DNA from 4 places in the Kitasatospora sp. NPDC034035 genome. Region 4 is predicted to be linked to each of the others. Evidence: riboswitches for the same ligand, from Rfam matches in the RefSeq annotation. Region 4 holds a riboswitch; each other region holds the start of a gene.
The links. Region 4 has a riboswitch for cyclic di-AMP ahead of ACZ52J_RS18400 (transglycosylase family protein). Riboswitches for the same ligand answer to the same signal wherever they lie in the genome.
Positions count from the first base shown of each region.

Region 1 (5,817 bases), on a different contig from region 4:
GCCGTCGCCTCCGCGCTGGCGATGCGCGCGGGCGCCCGGGAGAACGAGCTGCTCGACCGCCTGGCCGCCGACGAGCGGATCCCGCTGGACCGGGCCGCGCTGGACGCGCTGCTGGCCGACAAGCTCTCCTTCACCGGTGCGGCCGGTGCCCAGGTCGCCGAGGTGGTCCGTCAGGTGGAGGCCGTCGCGGCCGCCTACCCGGAGGCCGCCAAGTACGTGCCCGCCGACATCCTCTGACCACTCGTCAGCTGTCGGGCGAGGGCCCCGCCACCGGACCGGTGACGGGGCCCTCGTGCGTGTGGACGTGGCCCGGGTCGAGCGGCGGGGTGGTGCCGCAGGTCCACGCGCAGTCCGGCTCGGCCACCAGGTGGTCCTCGGGGGCGAGGACGTTGCCCCGGACGGTGGCGAAGGCGATCAGCCCGCCGCCGGCCAGCAGACCCGCGCAGATCAGCATCGCGGTGTGGAAGGCGGAGTCGACCGCGGACGGCACCCGGTAGGCGTCGCCGCTCAGTCCGGCCAGGGCCGGGAGGGCGGCCACCGCGAGCAGGCCGGCCGCGCGGGCGGCGGCGTTGTTCACCCCGCTCGCGATGCCCGCGTGCCGGACCTCGACGGCCGCCAGCACGGTGGCCGTCAGCGGCGCGACCAGCAGCGTCATGCCGCAGCCCATCACCGTGACGGCGGGCAGCACGTCCGCCCAGTAGGAGGAGCCCGGGCCGATGCGCAGCATCAGCAGCACCCCGGCGGCGCACAGCAGCGGGCCGACGGTGAGCGGGATCCGCGGGCCGATCCGCTTGCCGAGGCGCCCGGCGCGCGCCGACAGCCCCAGCATCAGCACCGTGATCGGCACCAGCGCGAAGCCCGAGACCAGCGGCGAGAACCCGGCGACGATCTGCAGCTGCACCACCAGCAGGAAGAAGACGCCGCTGAACGCCGCGTACACGCAGAGGGTGACCAGGTTCACGGCGGTGAACAGCCGGGAGGAGAACAGGCCGAGCGGCAGCATCGGATCGGGCGCGCGGCGCTCGACGGCCACGAAGGCGACGCCGAGCACCACACCGATCAACCCGCTGACCCAGACCACGGCGGACACGCCCTCCCCGGCGGCGGTCAGCGCGTAGGTGATCGCGCCGAGGGCGAACGCGGCGAGCACCGCGCCGAGCACGTCGAAGCGGCCGGTGGCGCTCTCGTCCCGGCTCTCCGGCACGTACCGCGTGGTGACCGTGATCACGGCGGCCGCGAGCGGCAGGTTCAGCAGGAAGATCCAGCGCCAGCCCGGGCCGTCCACCAGCCAGCCGCCGAGGAAGGGGCCGACCGCGGCCGACACGCCGCCGAGGCCCGACCACAGCCCGACCGCGGCCGAGCGGTCGTCAGGGTCGAAGACGGCTTGGAGCATGGCGAGCGAGCCGGGGGTGAGCAGCGCCCCGCCGATGCCCTGGACGGCGCGGGCGGCGATCAGCACCTGGATGTTCGGCGCGGCGGCGCAGGCCGCGGAGGCGGCGGCGAACCAGACCACGCCGATGAGGAAGACCCGGCGCCTTCCGTACCGGTCGCCGAGCGCGCCGCCGAGCAGGATCAGGCCCGCCAGGGTGAGCAGATAGCCGTTCAGCGTCCACTGAAGGGACGCCAGGGAGGCGCCGAGGTCGGCGCCGATGCGGGGCAGGGCGACGTTCACCACGGTGCCGTCCAGCATCGCCATGCTGGAGCCGAGCACCGTCGCCAGTAGTACCCAGCGACCCTGCGCGGTGCCCAGGCGCAGGGTGCCGGCCTCGGAAGTGGCCACGGCCCGATCCTGCTCCCCGTGAGGCCCGCGTGACAAGGGTCACCGGCGGGTGTGTCGGTGGTGTGCGGTGCGTGAGCGGACGACCGCGCAGTGCCGTCGATGTCGGCGCACGGTCGTGGATCAGTGGCGCGGGGTGAATGGATCGCGTACGCACCGTGCAGCGGATCATCCGGAGAGTCACCGCACCCCGGGGGATGGTTGCCGATTCAAGAGATCGACATTGCTTCACCCGAACGGATGGGTTTTAGTTCAGCGACCGCCCGGCCAGTCCGGACGGATCCACCGGGTGGAACGCCGAGTCCTGCCGCTTCCCGGTGGTTCGAACTGAACTCTGTACGGCAGGAGCGGGGGACCCACAGGTAAGTCGCCGGACCGGAAGTTCGTGCCTCAGGGCGCGGCGTCCAGGGCCGGCTTGGGGTGAAGCCGCGCATGCGGCCGGGCAACTCCAGCCCGAACCCGACAGCTCACCTCGCAGGCGTCGGAGAGGAAACTTCCATGCCTGCTCAGGCTCGTCGTATCGCCCTGCCCCGCGCCGCCCGCATCGGCATCGCCACCGCCGTCACCGGTGTCTCCTTCGCCCTCCCGCTCGTCACCGCGATGAGCGCCCAGGCCCACACCGCCCCGGTCGCCCCGGCCCCGCAGGCCGCCGCCTCCACCACCGCCGTCGACGCCGCGCCGGCTCAGGCCGCGCCGGCCCAGGCCGCTCCGGCCGCCGCGCACGAGAGCTACCGCGTCGTCAGCGGCGACACCCTGTCCAAGATCGCCGACGCCAAGCACGTCGAGGGCGGCTGGCACGCGCTGTACGAGCAGAACCGCTCGGTCGTCGGCGCCAACCCGAACCTGATCTTCCCGGGCCAGCAGTTCGCGATCGCCGGCCACGCTGCCGCGCCGTCCGCGGACGTCGCCCCGGCCAAGCCCGCCAAGCCGGCCGCTCCGGTCACCCAGGCCGCTTCGGCCGCCAAGCCGCAGGCCCAGGTCCAGGTCAAGACCGAGGCCGCCAAGCCGGCCGCCCAGGTGCAGACCCAGGTTCAGACCGCCGCTCCGGCCCAGGCCGTGACCGCCGCTCCGGTCGCCGCCGCCTCCGGCTTCGTCGCGCCGCTGGCCCACCCGGTGCTCGGCGAGGCCTACGGCGTGGCCGGCTCGATGTGGGCCTCCGGCCACCACACCGGCCAGGACTTCGTGGCCTCCACCGGCACCCCGCTGCGCGCCGTCGCCAACGGTGTCGTGGTCAAGGCCGGCAACGGCGGCGCCTACGGCAACGAGGTCGAGATCAAGCTCGCCGACGGCCACTACGCCGAGTACGCGCACCTCTCCGTGATCGGTGTGAAGATCGGTCAGACCGTCACCGTCGGCCAGCAGCTCGGCCTCTCCGGCGCCACCGGCAACGTGACCGGCCCGCACCTGCACTTCGAGATCCGCACCGGCCCGGAGTACGGCTCGGACATCGACCCGGTCGCCTACCTGCGCGCGCACGGCGTCGCGCTCTGACCCTGTCGGGGTTTCAGGAACCACCGCTGCTGCGGAGCGAATCGATCCTCCGGGATGGTCATGTCGGGTGACCGCTCGACCGGGTGATCGCCGTGCAGTGGACATGGGCGCGGGACACGCCCAGGCCGGCCCGGCTCGCGGGATTCACTTCCTCGCGAGCCGGGCCGGCCGCTGCCGTTTTCGGGGTCGGCGGTTCGTTTTCGGGGCGGGGTCGGGGCGGGGTCGGGGTGGCGTTCGCGGTGCGCCGGTGGTGGTCCGGGCGGTACGTGAGGAGGACGCGGCCGGGCGGTGAGCCGGCGACTCAGCTGCGGTGGGCCGGCTGACCGTACCGGGCGGCGGCCAGCAGGTCGTGCATCCGGTGGCCCAAGTCCTCGGTGTCGCGGGCCGGTTCGGGGAAGACCAGGCGGACGTCGCGGTGGCCGTCGGGGTGGTCCAGGCGCAGCACCAGGCCGTGGCGGTCCAGGGCGAGCGGGCGGACGTCCGGGTTCCGGGCGAGCAGCACCGGGTCGAGCAGGCGGGAAAGGACCTCGAGTGCGTCGGCGTGGTCGTCGGCGAAGTGGGTGAGCATCGCCGCCTCGTGGCGGGCCATCGGGTCGGGGGCGGCGAGGGCGAGGTCGGCGGCGGTGACCGCGCCGGTGCCGTACGGGGTGGCGAGGACGGCGTGGGCGACGTCCACCCGCAGGTGGACGCTGAGGCCGTCGTCGGCGAGGTGGGCCAGGTGCAGCCGGCCGGCCAGGGTGAGGCGGGCGCGGACGCGGTCGCGGACGGCGACGGGGGCGACGTCGGTGACATCGAGGATGACGGCGAGGCCCTCGGCGGCGTGGGCCGCGGCCACGGTGAGCGGGGTGTCCAGCGGGGCGCGCAGCCGCAGGCGGGAGCCGTGGGCGGAGACCGGGCCGTCCAGGTCGTGCTGCTCGCCCAGGGCGCGGACGGCGAGCGAGGAGGTCGTGCTGAGCAGGCTGTGGATCCGTTCGGCGGTGGTGGGCTCGGGCACCTCGGTGTCGCCGGTTGGCAGGCTCATGGACGGACCTCCAGATAGTTAGGTGAGCCTAACCTAATGTTGCTGGCGAAGTGTGGCAAGCAGGCCTCGGGGAACGCCGAGGGCCCGGACGTGCCGTCCGGGCCCTCGGGTCGGCCGGATCGTCAGGCGACGACGGCCTGGGCGTCGATCTCGACCAGCATCGGCTCCTGCGGCAGCTCGACGAAGGCGGTGGTGCGGCAGGGCTTCACGCCGCCGGGCTTGACGTTCTCCTCGATGAACTCGGCGTAGACCTCGTTCATCAACGGGAAGTCCGCGCGCTTGGTGAGGTAGACGCGGAACATCACCACGTCCTCGATGGTGGCGCCACCGGCCTCGACGATGGCCTTGACGTTCTCCAGGGTGCGCCGCGTCTGTGCCTTCACGTCGCCGCGGTGGAGGTACTCGCCGGTCGCGGGATCCTGCGGGCCCTGGCCGGAGACCTGCAGGATCGGGCCCTTGCGGACGCCCTGGGAGAACATCCAGGCGGGGGCGGGGGCCCCGTCGGTGCGGATCTCGATCTTGTCGGAGGACATGGGGGTTCTTTGCTCCTTGGAGTTCTCGGCGGCTGCTTCGGACTGTCTTGATGATCCGTCAACTGTGGTCGAGGAGGCCGCAGTCGGCCGACACCGCGCGGGCGGTGGCGACCAGCTGCGGGAGGAGGTCCAGCACCTGCTCGTACGGGAGGACGACGTCCGGGACGGAGATGGAGGCGGCGGCGACGACCCGCCCGCTGGCGTCCCGGACGGGTGCGGCCACGCAGTTGATGAAGGCCTCGTGCTCGGCGTGGTCCTGCGCCCAGCCCTGGGCGGCGACCTTCTCCAGCTCGGCGAGCAGCGCCCCGGGCGTGGTGAGGGTGCGTTCGGTGTGCGGGGCGAAGTCGATCCCGGCCACCACCCGGCGCCGCTCGGGCAGCGGCAGGTCGGCCAGCAGCACCTTGGAGACGGCGGCGCTGTGCAGGGCGGCGCGCAGACCGATCCGGGAGTACATCCGCACTGGATGGCGGGAGTCGAACTTGTCGATGTAGACCACCTCGCCGCCCTCGTACGCGGCCAGGTGCACGGTCTGGCCGGTGGCGGCGTTCAGCTCGGCCAGGTGCGGGGCGGCGATCCGGCGAATGCCGCGCTGCTCAAGAGCCAGGCCGGACAGGGCGAAGAGGCCGGCGCCCAGGTGGTAGCGGTAGGCCGCGTCGCGGTAGACGAATCGTTCCTCTTCGAGGCTCTGGAGCAGCCGGAGCACGGTCGTCTTGTGGACGCCGAGCACCTCGGCGAGCTGGTCGAGGGAGCGTTCGCCCTCGCCGAGCTGGGCGAGGATGCGCAGGGCGCGGGTGACGGTCTGGCTCATCGTGCTCCGCTTCGAGGGCTGGGGTGGCTGCTCATCGGGCCCGGGCCCGGCCGGCGGGCGGCGTTCGGTCGGTCGGCGGTGCTCCGTCGGTGGGCGGTGCTCCGTTTGTGGGGTGCGGGCGGTCGGTGGGGTGCGGGCGGTCGGCCTTGTGGGCGCCGTCGGTGGGCAGGGTCGGGCCGGTGATGCC
Region 1 is NZ_JBVISA010000026.1:35,679-41,495, forward strand. It holds gene purB (adenylosuccinate lyase) at 1-237, shown strand, start outside; gene ACZ52J_RS30360 (DHA2 family efflux MFS transporter permease subunit) at 245-1,780, opposite strand; cyclic di-AMP (ydaO/yuaA leader) riboswitch at 2,093-2,273, shown strand; gene ACZ52J_RS30365 (M23 family metallopeptidase) at 2,276-3,268, shown strand; gene ACZ52J_RS30370 (DUF2470 domain-containing protein) at 3,570-4,289, opposite strand; gene ACZ52J_RS30375 (RidA family protein) at 4,412-4,822, opposite strand; gene ACZ52J_RS30380 (IclR family transcriptional regulator) at 4,881-5,630, opposite strand; gene ACZ52J_RS30385 (sugar kinase) at 5,662-5,817, opposite strand, start outside.
Region 1: it holds a riboswitch for cyclic di-AMP, as region 4 does, so the genes downstream of both, ACZ52J_RS30365 (M23 family metallopeptidase) here and ACZ52J_RS18400 (transglycosylase family protein) in region 4, are expected to answer to the same signal.

Region 2 (5,817 bases), on a different contig from region 4:
CGGACCACCCCCGAGACCGGCATGGCGTTGACGCTCTCGTAGCGGACCTTGGCGCCCGGGTAGGGGGCGTGCACGATCACGCCACCGCCGGCGTACATGCCGACGTGGTGCATGTCCCGGTAGAAGATCACCAGGTCTCCCGGTCGCGCTTCGGAGAGGCTGATCCGCTGGCCGGCGTACGCCTGGGCCTGCGAGGTGCGCGGCAGGGTCACTCCGGCCTGCCGCCAGCTGTAGTACATCAGACCGGAGCAGTCGAACGCACGGGGCCCGGTGGCCCCGTAGACGTACGGCGCGCCGACCATCCGGACCGCGGCCGCCAGCGCGGCGGCCCCGCGCTCGGAGGCGGGCGGGGCGGAGCCGAGGTCCAGCCGGTCGGTGCCGCGGGTGGCGCGCTGCTCGGCGTCCCGGGCGTCCTGGGCGGTCATCCTGGCCCGCTCGACGGCGCCCAGGCCGTTGAGCAGCTTCTGTGCCGTGGTCAGCCGCTGCTGGATCTGCTGCTTGCTGTCGGCGAGCGAGCGGCGGGTCTGGTCCAGCTCGGCGAGCTTGCCGGCGGCCTCGGCGCGCCGTTGGTCGAGCCGGCGCTGGCGGGTGACCAGCTCGTGCAGCGTCTCCTGCTGCCGCTGCGTCGCCTGGCCCATGGTTCGGGCGCGGGCGAGGTAGTCCTCCGGGTCGGGGGACAGCATCAGCCGGGCGGTCTGGGTCATCCCGCCGCCGCGGTACTCGGCCCCGGCCACGGTCGCCAGGTCGCCGCGCAGCTCGTTGAGCTGGTCCTGGGCGACGGCGATCTCGCCCTGCAGGATCGTGGTCTCCCCCTGGAGCCGCCGCTGGGCCTCCTGGGCCGCGTTGTACCTCTCCGAAGCCTGCTCGGCCTCGTCGTAGAGCTGCTCGACCTGTGTCTTGACGTCCTTGCGGTCGGCCGGGTCCGGGCTGCCGGGGGCGGCGTGGGCGCTGCCGCCGGTCGCCATGCCGAGCGCGGTGGTGGCCGCCGCCGTCAGCACCAGCGCACGGACGAGCAGTTGGGAACGGCGGTGCACGGGCATGGTGGCAGCGGCTCCAATCCTGCGGCGCGGCCCCGCCGCCGCCCCACTGCGGGCGGTCGTCGAGCGGGAGTCCGGTGGCAGACGTTAGCGAGTCCGGGCAAGCGAGTCCAAACCCCTCCGGACCCGAATATTTGACCCGTAATCGGACATCAGCCCGAGCCGCCGAAAAAGCCGCAGGCCCGGCCTTCCGTGGAGGAAGACCGGGCCTGGAAGCGCCGAGTACGGATCAGACCCGCACGATGCTGGTCAGCGGCATGTTGGTGACGGCCTCGTAGCGGACCGAGGCACCCGGCTTGGGCGCGTGCAGCACCTGGCCGTTGCCGGCGTAGATGCCGACGTGGTGGGCGTCCCCGAAGAAGATCAGCAGGTCGCCGGGCTGGGCCTGGGACAGGTCGCTGCCGATCCGGGTGCCGGCGTGCGCCTGCTCCTGCGAGGTGCGCGGCAGCGAGACGCCGACCTGGTTGAACGCCCAGACCATCAGGCCGGAGCAGTCGAAGGAGGACGCGCCGGTGGCGCCCCACACGTACGGGCTGCCGACCTTGGAGGCGGCGGCGGAGAGCGCGGCTGCACCGCGCGAGCTGCCGGGGGCGACCGGCTTGGCGACCGGCGAGGCCGGGGCCGGGGCCGAGCCCGCGGAGAGGTCGGTGCGGCTGTTGTCGCGGGAGGCGCGGTCGGCGGCCTGCTGGGCCTTCACCGCGGCGTCGGCCTGGGCCTTGGCGTCGGCGGCGGCCTTCTCCTCGGCCGCGCGCAGCGCCTGGCGCTCCTGCTCGGTCAGGGTGTTGAGCAGGTCCTGGGCGGCCTTCAGCTTGTTCTGGACCTCGTCCTTGGAGGCCTTCAGCTGCTGGGTGGTCGACTCCAGCTCGGCGAGCTTGCCCTGGGCCTCGGTGCGGTCCTGGTCGAGCTTGCGCTGCTGCTCCTGGAGCACCTTCAGCTGGTTCTTCTGGGTGTCGCCGGCCTGGTTCAGCGCACCGGCCTGGTTGAGGAAGCTGTCCGGGCTGGACGAGAACATCAGCTGCACGGTCGGGGATATGCCGCCGTTGCGGTACTGCTCCCCGGCGATCTCGGCCAGGCCGCCCTGCAGGTCGGTCACCTGGTCCTGCTGACGGGCCACCTGGTCCTGCAGGCCGGAGACCTGCTTCTCCAGCGTCTGCTGCTTCTCCTGGGCGGCGTTGTACTGCTCGGTCGCCACCTCGGCCTGCTCGTTGAGCTGGTCGACCTGCTCCTTGACCTGGTCCTTGGTCGGCTGCGGGTCGGCGTGGGCGCCGGACTGCGCGGAGAGGGCGACGGCTGCGGCGGCGACACCGGTCAGGATCGAGACACGGGCGCGGCCGGCTGGCTTGGGACGACGATGGGACGCCACGAAGGCGGGCTCCTTCTTCCTACGTCCGCCTACCGGGTGAGCTGACGGGTTCGGGCCGGAAGCATGCCCTACGACGCCTCACGGCCGTTCCAGCGGCCGACCTGGCGCCGATTCACCCCGGAGGAACGTGGTTCCCCGGCTCCGCTGCGCAGCACCCCCGACTACTGGGCTCCCCTGTCGGGCAGTCGCTTCGACCTGCCCCGCTGCCTCGCGAACTCGACGGTAGCCACCGCCGCCACCCCGGCTGGGTGATCGACACTGCGATGGCTCGGTGCATGACCCTAGTAACTGAACCGTGATCGGTTCAAATCCTTGTCAGAAAAAAGACGGAAGATTACCCAAGTTCTTTTGTGAAAATGACCGATGGTAACCGCCGCCCCACGCAAGGCTGATCAGGTCTCACCCGATACTCGCGAAACGGTCGAAAACCCGAACGCCACCCCCGATCGGGGGTGGCGCGGATCACAGGGCTCGGGCGAACCCCTTCGGCGTGTCGGGCCGTCAGACCCGGCGGATGGTGTTGATCGGCATCGCGTCGGCCTTCATCACCTTCACCACGTCACCGGTGTGCGGCGCGTGGACCACCATGCCGTTGCCGATGTACATCGCGACGTGGTGCATGTCGGGGCCGTAGATGACCAGGTCGCCCGGCTGAGCCGCCGCCAGTCCGGGCACCGCGGTGCCGTAGTGGCCCTGCTCCTGCGAGGTGCGCGGCAGCGAGACGCCGGCCTGGCCGTACGACCAGACCATCAGGCCCGAGCAGTCGAAGGTGCTCGACCCGGTGGCGCCCCACACGTACGGCGAGCCCTGCTTGCTCATCGCCTTGGCGAGGGCCACGGCCGCGTAGCCACTGGCCGGCGGCAGGCTGCTCAGGTCGACCCGGTCGCTGCCGCGCGAGGCCCGGTCGTCCTGCGCCTGCTGGGCCTTCAGCGCGGTGCGCTCGGCGGCGCTCAGCGAGTTCATCAGGTCCTGGGCGGCCTTCAGCTTGGTGTTGACGTCCGCCTTGGCCTGGTTCAGGTCCTTGGTGGTGGTGTCGAGCGAGGCCAGCACGGCGGCCGCCTCGGTCTTCTCCTGGTCCAGCCGGCGCTGCTGGTCCAGCAGCCCCTTGAGCGCCTCCGCCTGGGTGGTGCTGGCCTGCTGGACGGTGGAGGCCTTCTCCAGGTAGCCGGACGGGTCGGAGGAGAGCATCAGCTGGACGGACGGGTCGATGCCGCCGGTGCGGTACTGCTCGCCCGCCACCTCGGCCAGGCCGGCCTGCAGCTGGGTCATCTGCTCCTGGCCGCGGGCCACCTGGTCCTGCAGCTGGTCGGCCTGCTTGCGCAGCTGCGTGGCCCGCTCCGTGGCGCCGTTGTACTTCTCTGCCGCCTGCTCCTGCTCTTGCTGGAGTTGGTCGATCTGCGCCTTGACGTCCGTTTTGTTCGGCTGCGGCGCGGCGTGCGCGGCTACCTGGGCGGAGAGTGCGACCGCGGTCGCAGCGGCCGCGGTGAGCACGGAGACCCGCGCGCGGCTCGGCTGCTTGGGACGGCGGTGGGAGGCCAAGGGACCGGCTCCTTCTTCCAACGGACTCACCCGATTGGATGAGATTCCGGAAAATAGGTTTGACGCCAGACCCTAGTGCGGATCTATCCGCTTTGCCACTCCCCCGAAGGCGTGAACTCTGTTTCCCACACCGACTTCACCGGACCCGCACACCACCACGGACCCAAGGCTGACCAGGAGTCATCCTACGCGGCCCGCGCTCAGGGCCGGGCCAGCCGGTTCAGCAGCAGCACCGAGGCGACCGGGCGCGCGCCCGCCTTCCGCACGCCCTCCGCGACCTCCCGGTCGGCGGAGACCACCACCACCGGACGGCCCTGCGGCTCGGCCCGCACCAGACGGCGAATCAGCTCGTCCGCGGTCTCCCCGGTCCGGCTGAACCGTACCCGGACCCCGCGCGGCGGTGCCATGATCACCGGAACGTCCAGGTCCTGCCCGTCGAACACACAGGTGACCTCCGCCTGGGTGCGCTGGGCCAGCATCGCCAGCCCGCCCAGCAACCGGATCCGCTGCTGCTCCAGCGGCAGCGTCGGATAGCCGGTCTTGGTCACGTTGTAGCCGTCCACCACCAGGTGCACCTGCGGGATCGCCAGCAGCTGGTCCAGCAGCGCCGGGTCGTCCTCGGCCAGCCCGCGCCGCGCCACGTCGTGCGGCGAGGCCGCCCCCGGCACCACCGCCTCCACCAGGTCCGCCGGGCGGATCTGGGAGACCGGCAGCGCCAGCTCCCGCTGCAGCCCCTGGGCCGACTGCAGCACGGTGTCCAGCAGCAGCCGCAGCCGCATGTCCTCGACGCTGCGTCCCTCGCGAGCCGACCGGCGGCCCTGCTCGGCGGCGTTCTCCAGCTCGGAGACCCGGTGCTTGAGCCGCCGCGCCTCGGTCTCGGCCGCACTGCGCTCGGCCGCGCCCTGCGCCTTCGCGGCCTCCAGCTCCCCGGCCAGGCGGCGCGCCTCGGCCTGCGCCCGGCGGGTGTCACTCTCCAGCGACCGCACCTTCTTGCGCAGCGACTCGGCCTCCCGCCGGACGCCCTCGAACTCCGCGCGCTGCCGCTCCAGGTCCGCCCGTGCGGCGGCCCGCACCTCGGCCAGCTCGGCCTGCAGCTTCTCCGCGAGCCGGGCCGCCTCCGCGGCCGCGTCCTCGGCGCCTGCCCGCTCGACCTCCTCGCCGACCTCGGCGACCAGCCGGCTCCAGCCCGCCGAACGCACCAGGTAGGCGGCGGCGGCGACGTCCATCGGATCGGCGGCGCCCGGGACACTGCCCGACTCCAGCGCCCTCACCAGGTCCGGCTGCCCCAGCCGCAGCCGCTCCGCTATCCGCACCCGGAACGCCGGCTCCGCCTCCAGCGCGGCCGCCAGCGCGGTGGCCGCGTACTTGGCGCGCCGCGCGGGGGTGAACTTCACGTACTGACGCAGGCTCTGCGGGAGCTCGCCCGGCGGCAGTCCGCCCAGCGCGTCCGAGGCCAGCCCGACCACGCGTCGGCGCACCCCCTCGGGCAGCGGCCGGTCCAGCTTCTCGGCGACGTGCTCCGACCCGGGCTCAGCGGACTCGGAGGGCTCAGGGGACTCAGAGGTGTCAGGGGTGTCTGGAGTGTCTGGGGTGTCTGGGGTGTCGGGCGCAGCGCTCTCCGCCGGTCCCGTCCCGGCGTCCGGCACCTGCTCCTGCGCAGCGGGCCGAAGCCCCTGCGCTTCGCCGGGCTCCTTCGCTGCGTCCACCACGTCCTCGGCTCCGATCCTGTTTCCGGCGGGTACGGCCGCGACCGCCCCCTGTCGTCACGCTCCGTGCGTCTTGTCTGTATTGTCCCGTGCGGCGGACGGGCGCGCGGCGCACCGCCCACCACACCGGCGGGGATCAGCCCTGCTCGGTCGGGGCCTCCGCGCCCTCGGC
Region 2 is NZ_JBVISA010000017.1:82,147-87,963, forward strand. It holds gene ACZ52J_RS23860 (C40 family peptidase) at 1-1,040, opposite strand, end outside; gene ACZ52J_RS23865 (C40 family peptidase) at 1,267-2,400, opposite strand; cyclic di-AMP (ydaO/yuaA leader) riboswitch at 2,411-2,564, opposite strand; gene ACZ52J_RS23870 (C40 family peptidase) at 2,902-3,939, opposite strand; gene ACZ52J_RS23875 (NYN domain-containing protein) at 4,140-5,441, opposite strand; gene ACZ52J_RS23880 (hypothetical protein) at 5,782-5,817, opposite strand, start outside.
Region 2: it holds a riboswitch for cyclic di-AMP, as region 4 does, so the genes downstream of both, ACZ52J_RS23865 (C40 family peptidase) here and ACZ52J_RS18400 (transglycosylase family protein) in region 4, are expected to answer to the same signal.

Region 3 (5,817 bases), on a different contig from region 4:
TCGCCCCGCGCACCAGGGCCGCCGACCTGCTCGCCTGGGCGGCCGAGCAGGGCCGCACGCCGGTGGCCGAGGCGCCGCTGCGCGCGGTGCTGGCGCTGCTGGAGCTGGGCGAGGGCAGGATGCACGACGGCTGGCCCGAACTGACCTCCGACGCGGTGGAGCACCTGCTGTACGAGCGGCTCCACCTGTACGTCCAACCCACCCCCGAGGAGGACCCGCTCGCGTACGGCGACGCGGTCCGGTTGCTGATCGACCACCAGCGGGCGGTCCGGCGGCTCAACGCCAAGCGCCAGGAGCGGCTGCACGCGGAGGCCGAGTGGCAGGGCGAGGTCGCGGCCGGGCTGCTGCGCCGCGCCGACCTGGTGACCTGGCCCCGGCTGTACGCGCTGCTGCTGCACGCGTACGGGGTGGACGTCGCGGACGAGGCGGCGGTGCGGGACTGGCTGACCGGCTTCGGCGAGCTCCCGGAGGAGGAGCGGCTGGCCGCGTACGAGTCGCTGGTGCCGGCCGGCTGGCTGGACGAGCCGGACGAGCGGGGCTGGGGACCGGGCCGGGTGCTGTCGGTCGGCATGGCCACGGACGGCGCGCGGCGGCTGCTGGAGCAGGGCCTGATGCGGCGCAGCTACCGCAACCTGGCCGAGCTGACCGCGCTCGGGCGGCCGATGCCGGACGAGCTGGCCGGTGACTTCGGGCAGTTCGAGGAGGCGGCGGTCGACGCGGCGCTCGACCTGTTCGGGGAGTGGACGGTGCCGGGGCTGCCGCGGCTGCTGGTGGCGGAGTTCCCCGAGCTGGCGCCGGAGCCCGGCCAGGAGGAGATCGACGCGTACGTGGCGCAGTTGCCCGCGGAGGAGTGAGACGCCGCGAAAAGCCCCCGGCCGCTCGAACCGAGCGTGCGACCGGGGGCTTTCGGGTGTCCGTTACGGGTTGAGGCCGTGCTGCTGGAGCCAGGGCTCCGGGTCGACCGGGGCGCCGCCGCCGGGGCGCACCTCCAGGTGCAGGTGCGGGCCGGTGACGTTGCCGGTCGCGCCGACCTTGCCGATCTGCTGGCCGGAGGCGACGCCGCCGGAGCCCTTGATGATCGAGGAGAGGTGGCAGTACCAGATCTCGGTGCCGTCGGGCAGGGTCTCGACGATCCGGTAGCCGTACGAGCCGGACCAGCCGGCCGAGGTGATGGTGCCCTGGCCGAGCGCGTACACCGGGGTGCCGGTGTCGGCGGCGAAGTCCAGGCCGGTGTGCAGGTTGGCCCAGTAGCGGGCGCTCTGGCCGTAGTGGGCGGAGAGCCGGTAGTCCTTCACCGGGAGGGTGAGGGCGGCGGCGCGCTTGGCCTCCGCCTCCGTCGCGGCGGCCTTGGCCTCCGCCTCCTTGGCGGCGGCCTTGGCCTCGGCCTCCTGCGCGGCCTGCACGCGGGCACCCTCCTCGGCGGCGGTGCGCTGGCTGTCGGCCTGCTGCTGGATGCGGGCGGCGAGCGCGAGGCCGGGGTCGGCGGCGAGCGCGACCGGGGTCTCGTCGGGGGCCTCGATGGCGGGCGCGACGGCCGGGGTGGCCGAGGCGAAGCCGGTGGCACCGAGGGTGGCGGCGACGGCGGTGACGCCGAGCAGCGGGGAGGCGCCGCGGGTCTGACGCGGCATCCGGTGCCGGTTGGCCTCGGCCTCCGGGCCGAGGGCCTCGGGCCCGTCCACGCCGGGGTGGTCGAGGAGCTGGGTACCGGCTGCGGGGCCGGCCGGGTGTGCCGGGGTGTGCGTCGACGCCACGGAGGCGCGCTCCTTTCCTTCCTTCGCGCCTACCGGGTTAGCTGACGGGTTCGGAGCAGGAAGGTCTCCTACGGCCGGGCCGGGGCCCCGCCGATTCACCCCAAGGAACATGGTTCCCCGGCTCCCTGACCTGCCCGGAGGCCGGTCGGCGGGATTAGGCGACGGCGCACGGTGCCGTCTGGGAACGGCGTTGACGACCGCGCTGCGTTATCAAACGTTAATCCTAGGACGCTCTGATTCCAAGCCATCCGTCCGGGACGGCAGTGGAGCGAGTGATCGGACGTCAACGAACGACCCCTCATGCGAGCACCCCATCTGAGTACTCCTACTCATGTGCGGCCCGGCCGGGCGGCCGCATCCTGGCGCCATGAGCGCACCGATGCAGAACCGCACGACGGCCGCGTACTACATCCAGGCCATCCTCTCCTTCGCCCTGTCGGGCACCGCCCTCGCCGTCGGGATCGCCTACCTGCCGGTCGGCGGGTGGACTCGGGCATTCCTCGGGATCGGCCTCCTCTACACGGTCACCTCCTCCTTCACCCTGGCGAAGGTGATCCGGGACCGGCACGAGTCGAACGAGATCGTCAGCCGGGTCGACCAGGCCCGACTGGAGAAGCTGCTCAGCGAGCACGACCCGTTCAAGCCCGAGGGGATCTGAGGCGAGCCAGCCTTCCCCTCTCCCGTCGACGCCCTCTTCGACAGTTCCTTCGAGACTCTCTTCGGCCGAGGGCTTGACGGCTAAGGCTATTAGCCTTAGCTTTATGGCTATCGGCAGCAGCGCCGATGTCGCAGCGAAGGACCGAGGAGGCCCACCATGAACGCCCCCATCAGCCCGGACACCCAGTACCTGACCGTCCCCGGCGGGCGGATCGCCTTCGACGACACCCGACAGGGCGACGGCACCCCCGTCGTCCTGCTCCCCGGAATGCTCGACAGCCGGGCCGCGTACCGGCACCTGCGCCCGCTGCTCGTCGCCGCCGGCCACCGCGTCGTCACCATGGACCTGCGCGGCTTCGGCGAATCCTCCATCGCCTGGGACGACTACGGCCCCGCCGCCATCGCCGGCGACGTCCTCGCCCTGCTCGACCACCTCGGCATCGAACGCGCCGTCCTCGCCGGGAACTCCTACACCGGCGCGACGGTCGTCAAGGCCGCCGGGGACGCCCCGGAGCGGATCGCCGGGATCGTCCTGATCGACGCCTTCGTCGAGAACCCGCAGCCCGGCGCCCTGATGCGCGGCGCCCTCCGCCTGATGAGCGCGGCCCTCGTCCACTGGCCCGCCTTCTGGGGCTTCTACCTGCGCCGGATGGCCTTCCCCGGCGCCAAGCCCGCCGACTTCGACGGCTACGTGGACGGACTGGTCGCCGCCCTGCGCACCCCGGGCCGCAAGACCGCCACCCGCGGATACGTCACCGGGGACTCGTCGCCGGCCGGCTGGACGGCCGCCGTGCGGTGCCCGGCGCTGGTGGTCATGGGCAGCAAGGACCCCGACTTCCCAAAGCCGGAACTCGTCGCCGACCGGCAGGTCGCGGCACTCGGCGCGCGGAAGGCGATGATCGAGGGGTCCGGGCACTATCCGATGGCCGACAACCCGCAGGCCACCACGGACGCCCTGCTGCCCTTCCTCGCCGAACTCGCCTGACCGCCGGCCCGGCCGCCCGACCGAGCGGCCGTCCGGCCCGACCCGTCGCCCGACTTCCGTACGGAGAAGCCGAAACCATGCCCCGCGTAGGACTGACCCCCGACCAGGTCGTCGACCACGCCCTCGCCCTCATCGACGAACAGGGCGCCGACGCCCTCACCCTGGCCGCCGTCGCCGCCCGGGCCGGGGTCGCCACCCCCTCGCTGTACAAGCACGTCAGCGGCGGCCTCGCCGAACTGCGGCAGCTGATCGCCGTCCGGGTCACCGAGGAGTTGGCCGACCGCCTCGCGGACGCCGCCGTCGGCCGCAGCGGGGACGACGCCGTCGCCACCGTCCTGCGCGCCTACCACGCGTACGCCACCGAACGCCCCCACCGCTACAACGCCCTCCCCCAGGCCCCGCAGCCCGACGACGACCTGGCCCGGGCGGCCGCCCGGCTCGTCGGCGTGATCATCGCCGTCCTGCGGGAGTACGGCCTCGACGGCTCCGAGGCGATCCACGCCGCCCGCACCGTCCGCTCCCTCGCCCACGGCTTCGCCTCCCTCACCACCGCCGGCGCCTTCCAACTCGCCGAGGACCTCACCACCACCCAGGACCGCCTCATCACCGCCCTCACCACCGGCCTGCGCACCTGGCCGGCGTAGCGGCCCGACCAGGTGCGCAGGCCGTGGTGGGCGGGGGCCGGTGCGGCGGCTCGGTCACCCTCCACCGTCCGGGGAAATGGGGTATTAAGAATCAGTGCCCCCCTCCGAGGACGACAGCCGGACTCCCGACCAGCGCCGGACCCCGCTCAGCGGTTCGACCACGCGCAGTGCGATGCGCTGTGTGCGCCTGCTGCTCGGCTGCACCAGCGCCGCCGAACTGCTCGGCACCGTCCTGGCCGAGGGCCCGAGTTGGATCACCGGCGAGGGTTCCGCGCTCTACCTGCTGGATGCCGCCGGGATGCTCCGGCTGACCGTCTCGCACGGGCTGCCGGAGCGGGCGCACGAGCGCTACGGCGTGGTCGATCCGGCCGGTGAGCTACCCGCGGCGATGGCCCTGCGGCTGCGCCGCCCCTACCTGCTCAGCCCGGAGCACACCGGCATCGACTACCCGAACCGGAACGCCGGCATGGGCACCGGGATGGTCACCGTGATCACCCTGCCGATGGTGGTGGACGAGCGGCCGGTCGGTGTCCTGGCGCTCGCGCTGGCCCACCGGGGCACCGTCCCGCGCCGTGACCTGGACGTCCTGGAGACGATCGCGGAGGCCTGCGCGCACCGGATCGACCACCTGCTCGACCACGCCGCGGACGCCCGGCTCCCGCAGGGCGCCCGTTCGCCGCTCGGCGCCCGCTCACCGCAGGGCGTCCGGTTATCCGACGGCCCGGTGCCGGAGGGGGCGGACGGCCGCCCCGCCGGGCCGGCCCATCCGCTGTTGTCGCTCGCCGTCCGGGCCGCCGGGCACGGCGCGTTCGAGCGCGATCTGGTCACCGGGGAGAGCTACTGGGACGCCGCGGCGTTCCGGGTGGCCGGGCGGCCGGTCTCCCCGGACGGCGCCGCCCCCGAGCTGGACCGCCTGGTCCACCCCGAGGACCTGCCGGACGTGCAGGCCGCGCTGGCCGAGGCGCTGGCCGCCGGCGGGCACTACCGGATCGGCTACCGGGTGCAGCGCCAGGGCGGCAAGGTGGCGCGGGTGGAGGAGTCCGGCGAGGTGATGCCGGACGTGCACGGGCGGCCGGTGCGGATCGCCGGGCTGCTCGCGGACGTCGGTCACCGGGAGCGGCCGCCGACCGACGAGGGGAGCTCGCCCGCCACCGCCCGGACGGCGCTGCTGCTGGCGCTCACCCGGGCGCTGTCGCGGGCGGTGACCGTCCGGGACGTCACCGCGGCGGTCACCGACATCGCCCGGCCGGCCCTCGGCGCCGCCGGCATCGTCCTCGACCTGGTGGACGAGGGCCGGCTGCTGCCCGTCTCGCACACCGTGTACGGGGGCCCGCGGCGCACCGAGCTCACCCGGCTGGCGGACCTGTCCGAGGCCGTGATGCAGCGTTCGCCGGCCCGCTCCGCCCCGCTGTTCAGCGAGCCCTCCGCCGCCCGCGCCCGGCACGACCCGCTCACCCCGGCGGCCTGGGCGGTGCTGCCGCTGGTCGCCTCCGGGCAGCAGGTCGGCTCCTGCCTGATCACCTTCGCCGCCGAGCGGGTGTTCAGCCGCGAGGACCGCACCCTGTACTCGGCCTTCGCCGGCATCCTCGCGCAGTCCCTGGAGCGGGCCCGGCTGTACGACACCCACCACCACCGGGCCACCGAGCTGCAGCGGGCGATGCTGCCGCGCACCCTGCCCCGGCTGTCCGGGATCGCCAGCGCCGCCCGCTACCTGCCGAGCACCGAGGGCATGCAGATCGGCGGCGACTGGTACGACCTGCTGCGGCTGCCGGACGGCCGG
Region 3 is NZ_JBVISA010000002.1:420,258-426,074, reverse strand. It holds gene ACZ52J_RS04770 (hypothetical protein) at 1-854, shown strand, start outside; gene ACZ52J_RS04765 (M23 family metallopeptidase) at 918-1,751, opposite strand; cyclic di-AMP (ydaO/yuaA leader) riboswitch at 1,764-1,922, opposite strand; gene ACZ52J_RS04760 (YiaA/YiaB family inner membrane protein) at 2,119-2,409, shown strand; gene ACZ52J_RS04755 (alpha/beta fold hydrolase) at 2,566-3,393, shown strand; gene ACZ52J_RS04750 (TetR/AcrR family transcriptional regulator) at 3,471-4,037, shown strand; gene ACZ52J_RS04745 (SpoIIE family protein phosphatase) at 4,132-5,817, shown strand, end outside.
Region 3: it holds a riboswitch for cyclic di-AMP, as region 4 does, so the genes downstream of both, ACZ52J_RS04765 (M23 family metallopeptidase) here and ACZ52J_RS18400 (transglycosylase family protein) in region 4, are expected to answer to the same signal.

Region 4 (5,817 bases):
CGTCGGCCGCGTCGCCGGTACGGGTCTCGGTGCGGCGGCCGCGGGCCAGGTAGTCGCGCAGGACCAGTTCGACGGCGTCCTGCGGGTTCGTGGTACCGGAGAGCATCATCGCGTCGATCGCGAGGTTCGCGTCGATGGTGACGGTGACCTGGGCCATGTGACTCCTCCTCGGGTGCGGAGCAGCAGCTTGCCCGTTGGGGCGGGGTTTCACCACGGGGATACGCCGGAACCCCCGGGGAGGAGCGACCAGACTCTCCCCGGGGGTGGCGGGTGGTCAGCGTTCGGAGGACGACTGACAGCTGACAGATGTTGAAATCTGTTATCTGTTATCTGTTGTCCGTCAGTCGAAATCCGTCGGCTGTCAGCCGTTCGCCGTGCTCAGACCCGGCCGGCGAAGTCCGGGGCCCAGTTGGCGACGGTCTGCTCGCGCACGCCCGAGCTCGGGTTGGCGGCCTCGACGTACTTGCCGCCGCCGACGTAGATCGCGACGTGGTAGACGCCCGAGTCCTGGCCGTTGTTGGACCAGAACAGCAGGTCGCCCGGCTGCAGGCTGTCCAGCGAGACGTGGGTGCTGGCGGCGGCCTGGTCGGCGGCGACGCGCGGGACGGAGATGCCCGCGGCGCGCAGCGCGGCCTGGGTCAGGCCGGAGCAGTCCCAGCCGCCGTTGCCGGTGCCGCCGTAGACGTAGGCCTGGCCGACCTTGGACTCGGCGAAGGCGACCGCGGCGGCCATGCTGCCGGTGGCGGCCTGGGCCGGGGCCTGGGTCTGCGCCTGGGCGGCCGGCTGGGCGGCCGGGGTCTGGGTCTGGGCCGCCGGCTTGGCGTTCACGGCACCGCCGTTCGCGGACTGACCGGACTTCTGCGAGCGGTTGAACCAGGTGAAGTCCGAGCCGGACTTGTCCGAGGAGGCGGACTGGTCGGTGGAGGCCGACTGCTGGGCCTGGCCGCCGTCGCCGAAGGACAGGTGCTGGCCCGGGTAGATGGTGTTCGGACCGTCGGTCAGGGTGCTGCGGTTGAGGTCGTACAGCCGCTGCCAGCCGCCCTGGACGTTGTGCTTGTCGGCGATCGAGGACAGCCAGTCGCCCTCGACCACGGTGTAGTCGCCGCTCTGGGCCTGCTGCTGGTGCTTCTGCGTCCAGTTGCCGGTGGCGGAGTCGGTGGCGGCCTGGGCAGCGTCCTGGGCGGGCGCGGCCGGCTTGGCGGCCGGGGCCTGGGTCTGCGCCGGCTTGGCGGCGGGCTTGGCGACCGGGGCGGCGGGCGCGGCGGGCTTGGCGGCGGTCGAGGTGTCGACGGACGCCGGGGCGCCACCCTTGGTGAGGCCGGCCTGGACCGAGCACACCGGCCAGGCGCCGGGGCCCTGCGAGGCGAGGACCTTCTCGGCGACGGCGATCTGCTGGTCCTTGGTGGCCAGGTCGGCGCGCGCGGCGTAGGCGGTGCCGCCGAAGGCGGACCAGGTGCTCTGGGTGAACTGGAGGCCGCCGTAGAAGCCGTTGCCGGTGTTGATGCTCCAGTTGCCGGTGCTCTCGCACTGGGCGACCTTGTCCCAGGTGGCGACGGAGGCCGCGGAGGCGGTGCCGGAGACGAGGCACGGGACGGTGAGGCCGACGCCCGCGACGCCGATGGCGGCGATCACGCGGCGGGTGCGGCTGGACAGACGGGTGCCGTTGGTGGGCAGCATGAAGACGCGGTCCTCTCCCACGCCTGCGAGGTGAGCTGTCGGATTCGGGCTGGAGTTGCCCGGCCGCGCGTGAGCGCGGCTTCACCCCTAGCCCTGGACGTTCCGGGGAACGGTCCGGGGCGACTTACCTGTGGGTCCCCCGCTCCTGCCGTGGTGCGTTTTCGCGCTTCCAGGACATCCGACGGCAGGACTCGGCGTTGCGGATGAACTGGGTCCGTGTGGCCACGAACGGGGAGCACGTTAAGCAGACTTAAGTTCAAACTGCAAATAGCTGTGACGCGCATCACGGTTTAGTGGGAACTGCCAAAATGTCAGGTAATCATGATCGTAAATGATCGTTTTTCGGCAATGCTGTTGCGGATGCCCACAACTGTCTTCGCCTCAGGAGTGACGTGACGGTGTGTTGAAGCGCGAAGCGGCGCGCCGTCCGAGCCAGGGGGGTGGCCGCGATTCGAGCGCCGGAGAGTGCGCTCACCATTTCCTTGCAAATGGCGCCAGAACGGACATTCCCTTCATTGCTCGCTTAACTCCTGTAACTCCCGTACGGCACAGGAAAGCAGCAGGAGGGGCAGCAGGAGAGGCAACAGGAGGGGCAACGAGAGAGGCAAAGCGAAGGGCCCGGAACGCAAGCCGTTCCGGGCCCTGTGTGCGCGCCGACCGGCGCGTGGTGTCCTTACTGTCCGGCAGGCGCCTCGGCGGCCGCGTGAGCGCGCCGGGCGCCCTCCACGACCCCCTCGGCCTCGGCGGCGGCCGCCGCCTCCGCCTCGGCCTGCGCCAGCTCCTCCGGGGACGGCGTGGGCAGCGCGGCCAGGTAGGTGGAGGCGATCAGCTGGCCGACGGTCGGGTACGCGCCCAGCGGCGCCGCCGACGGGCAGCCGGTCTCCTCGGCGGCCGTGGCGAGCAGCTCGGAGTCGGCCTCCGGCCCGATCACCAGCGGGGCCAGCGCCGGGCGCTGCGAGCCGGACTCCTTGAGGTGGTTGACGGCCGCGGCCACCGAGCCGGGCACGTCGAGCGCGGCGGCGACGACCGGGACGGCCAGTCGGGCGGCCAGCAGTACGCCGGTGATGCCGGCTGCGGCGGCGGCGTCCTCGCCGCCGACGGTGGTCAGGACCACGCCGTCCGCGGCGGTCGCGATGGCGAACAGCCGGGCCCGGTCGGCGCGGGCCAGCCCCGCCTCGGAGAGTCGCACGTGCACGGCCTCGGCGAGCAGCGGGTGCGGGCCCAGCGCGTCGGTGACCGGCGCGCCGTACTCGGCGGCGAGCGCGTGGAGTTCGGCCAGGAAACCGTGCGGACCGGGCACCAGCGGCACCAGGACGGGCGTCGGCAGCCCGGCCTCGGCGGCCATGGCCAGGAGCTCGGCGACGGTGCGGTCCTCGCCGCCGGCGCCCTCGGCGTAGTCGCCGGGGAGGTAGCCGACCGCGGCCTGGACGCCGTTCTGCTCGCTGCGGACGATGGAGAGCAGCTCCTCGACGACCGAGCGGGACTCGGGCCCGGCGGTCGCGGGCACGGCGAGCACCAGGGCCGGCGCGTTGGCCGGGATCGCGGGGCGCTCGGGACGACGGTGGCGCCCCCGCGCACGGGAGCCTGGAGTGCGGACGGGCAGTGGCGCGCCCGGAATGGCTGCGGTGCTCATGCCGGAGATCGTAGGACATCGGCCCGTCCGGCCTGCAGTCGGCTGCCGTACGGGTTTGGCGCGGTCGCGGTGCGGACCCGGTGTGGCCGCCGTGCCGGTACGGGTGGTTTGCCCACAATCCGGACATTCCTCACCCAACCCCCGTGCGAGCACGGGCCATTGCTTTGACGTGCCCCACGTGGTGCGGCGTTGCGACTGTGGTGCGTGAGATGTCTCACAGTCCGGAGGTCGTCTGACGGAGGGTCACGGTGGCGCGACTCCCGGCATTCGAAGATCAACATTCAGCGGGGAGCCGCTCACGGCGGGTTATCGCGGCTCCGGTGATTCAGTCGACTATGTCCGTTTACGTACCGTCAGGGGAGACCCCGTGAAGAGTTCGGGGCCGCGGGTAAAAGGCCTCGTGCACCTGCAACGTCCCGTGCTGATGCACGTGCACTGCAGCTATCATCGCGTCAAGTGAGGCGTTGTGCCGGGCCGGTACGGGGCCGGTCCGTTCGTTCGGCGGTGCCGGGGGCGCCGCGCTGGACGACAACTCCGGAGCTCTTCGGGAGATTTCTATGCACGACTCGCACGACTCGCAGGACACGCACGGCTCGTACGACACCCACAACGGGATGGCCGCGGCCGATCTCACGGGGGTGGTCTGGCAGAAGAGCCGGCACAGCAACTCCCAGGGCAACTGCGTCGAGTTCGCGGCCCTGCCGGGCGGTGATGTGGCGATGCGCAACTCGCGCTTCCCGGACGGTCCGGCGCTCATCTACACCCGGGCCGAGATCGCCGCCCTGCTGTTGGGGGCCAAGGACGGGGAGTTCGACCACCTGGCGGTCTGACCGGCTGCCGTGCTTCACCATCGGGGGGCCGTCGTGGGTGCCGACACCACGACGGCCTTTGACTTTCCTGCCGTCTTCTCCGCTGTTGCCTTCCCGGCCACCGGCCGGGGCGAACCGCCGACGGGGCCTGGCGGAAGGGCCCGGGGCGTGGTCCTCCCGGGGCTTCCCTCGACCGGCCACTCGGCCGGCTGCCGTACCCGACGCCCTGCCCGACGTCCGAGCTGGCATGGGAGCGGGCCCTCGGCCCGCTGTTCGACCGGCCACGCGCCGCTCGGCGCTAGGCCGAGCGCCGGTGCCGTCCACCGACGTCGACCGGTCCGCCGAGCGCGTCGAGCGCCGAGCGTGCACCGATCTCCGCGTGCCCGCCGATCTCCGGGTGTCCGCCGATCTCCGGGTGTCCGTCGAGCGTGCCGCCCGCCGGCTCCGCCTCGAACATGGCCCAGACCACCTTGCCGCTGCCCAGCGGGTGCCAGCCCCAGGAGCGGCTGAAGGACTCCACCAGGTGCAGCCCGCGGCCGGATTCGGCGACGAAGTCCGCTTCCCTGGCCACCGGGCCGATGCTACTCGGGTCGCTCACCGCGCAGACCACCTGGGGTGCGCGGTGCACCAGGCTTATTCGGATCGGCAGCCGCCCGTCCGGGGTCGCCCGTGTGGGAAAGTCGTACTCGCCCTGGGCGCCGCCCGCAGGGTCGGGCCGTGCGCCGATCGCATGCCGGAGCGCGTTCGTCACGAGTTCCGAGGCCACCAGCGCGACGTCGTCGAACAGCTCCGGCAGGCTCCAGCGCCGGAGCGTGGTCCGGGCGAAGTCGCGCGCGGTTCTGACGGCTTCGAAGCGAGGAGCGAGCGTACAGGTGACCACATGGGGGTCAACCGCCAAAGCCGTACCGGTGCTCATGAAGAGCTCCTCCCATAAGGGGGCGGACACGGCTGGACCCGCCGGGGTCATGCCGGTCACCTCCGACTCGCTCGGCCGCTCGGCCGCCCCCTCGACCAGACGCGCGCGCACTCGGCCGCCCGATGGCGCGGGGGGACGCCGTCGGACCGGTGCACGGAGTCGCGCGTGGGGTCGACGCGGAGCCCGCGGGATTGCCAGGGATGTGCAGGTGCACGTGCACCATGGTGGTGTGCGCTCACTGCAGATGCAAGAGTCGATTCACGTGCAGTCGCACTATTGGCATATGCAAGCGCCGGATGCACGTGCATCCTGGTGTGCGGAGTGCAGAACTGATAGGAACATCCGTCAGTATCGGCACCGTGAGCGCTCAACTGATGGCAGACTGTGCGCTGTTTGCCCTAGGTGGAGGTTTCGACCGCATGACCACAGTTCAGCCGGGCGGCGGCTCGATGGTCCGCCGGATCCTCCTCGGCTCGCAGCTGCGTCGCCTGCGTGAGGCGCGCGGCATCACCCGCGAAGACGCGGGCTACGCGATCCGAGCCTCCGAGTCCAAGATCAGCCGCATGGAACTCGGTCGCGTCAGCTTCAAGGAGCGCGACGTCGCCGACCTGCTCAGCCTGTACGGCGTCGACGACGGCATGGAGCGGGAAGCCCTGCTCGGCCTGGTCCGCGAGGCCAACAAGTCCGGCTGGTGGCACAGCTTCAACGACGTGCTGCCGGGCTGGTTCCAGACCTACGTCGGACTGGAGGAGGCCGCCCAGCTGATCCGCACCTACGAGGTG
Region 4 is NZ_JBVISA010000011.1:258,484-264,300, forward strand. It holds gene ACZ52J_RS18395 (hypothetical protein) at 1-157, opposite strand, end outside; gene ACZ52J_RS18400 (transglycosylase family protein) at 379-1,677, opposite strand; cyclic di-AMP (ydaO/yuaA leader) riboswitch at 1,685-1,853, opposite strand; gene ACZ52J_RS18405 (sirohydrochlorin chelatase family protein) at 2,351-3,310, opposite strand; gene ACZ52J_RS18410 (DUF397 domain-containing protein) at 3,868-4,140, shown strand; partial or broken gene ACZ52J_RS18415 (ATP-binding protein) at 4,565-5,035, opposite strand; gene ACZ52J_RS18420 (helix-turn-helix domain-containing protein) at 5,455-5,817, shown strand, end outside.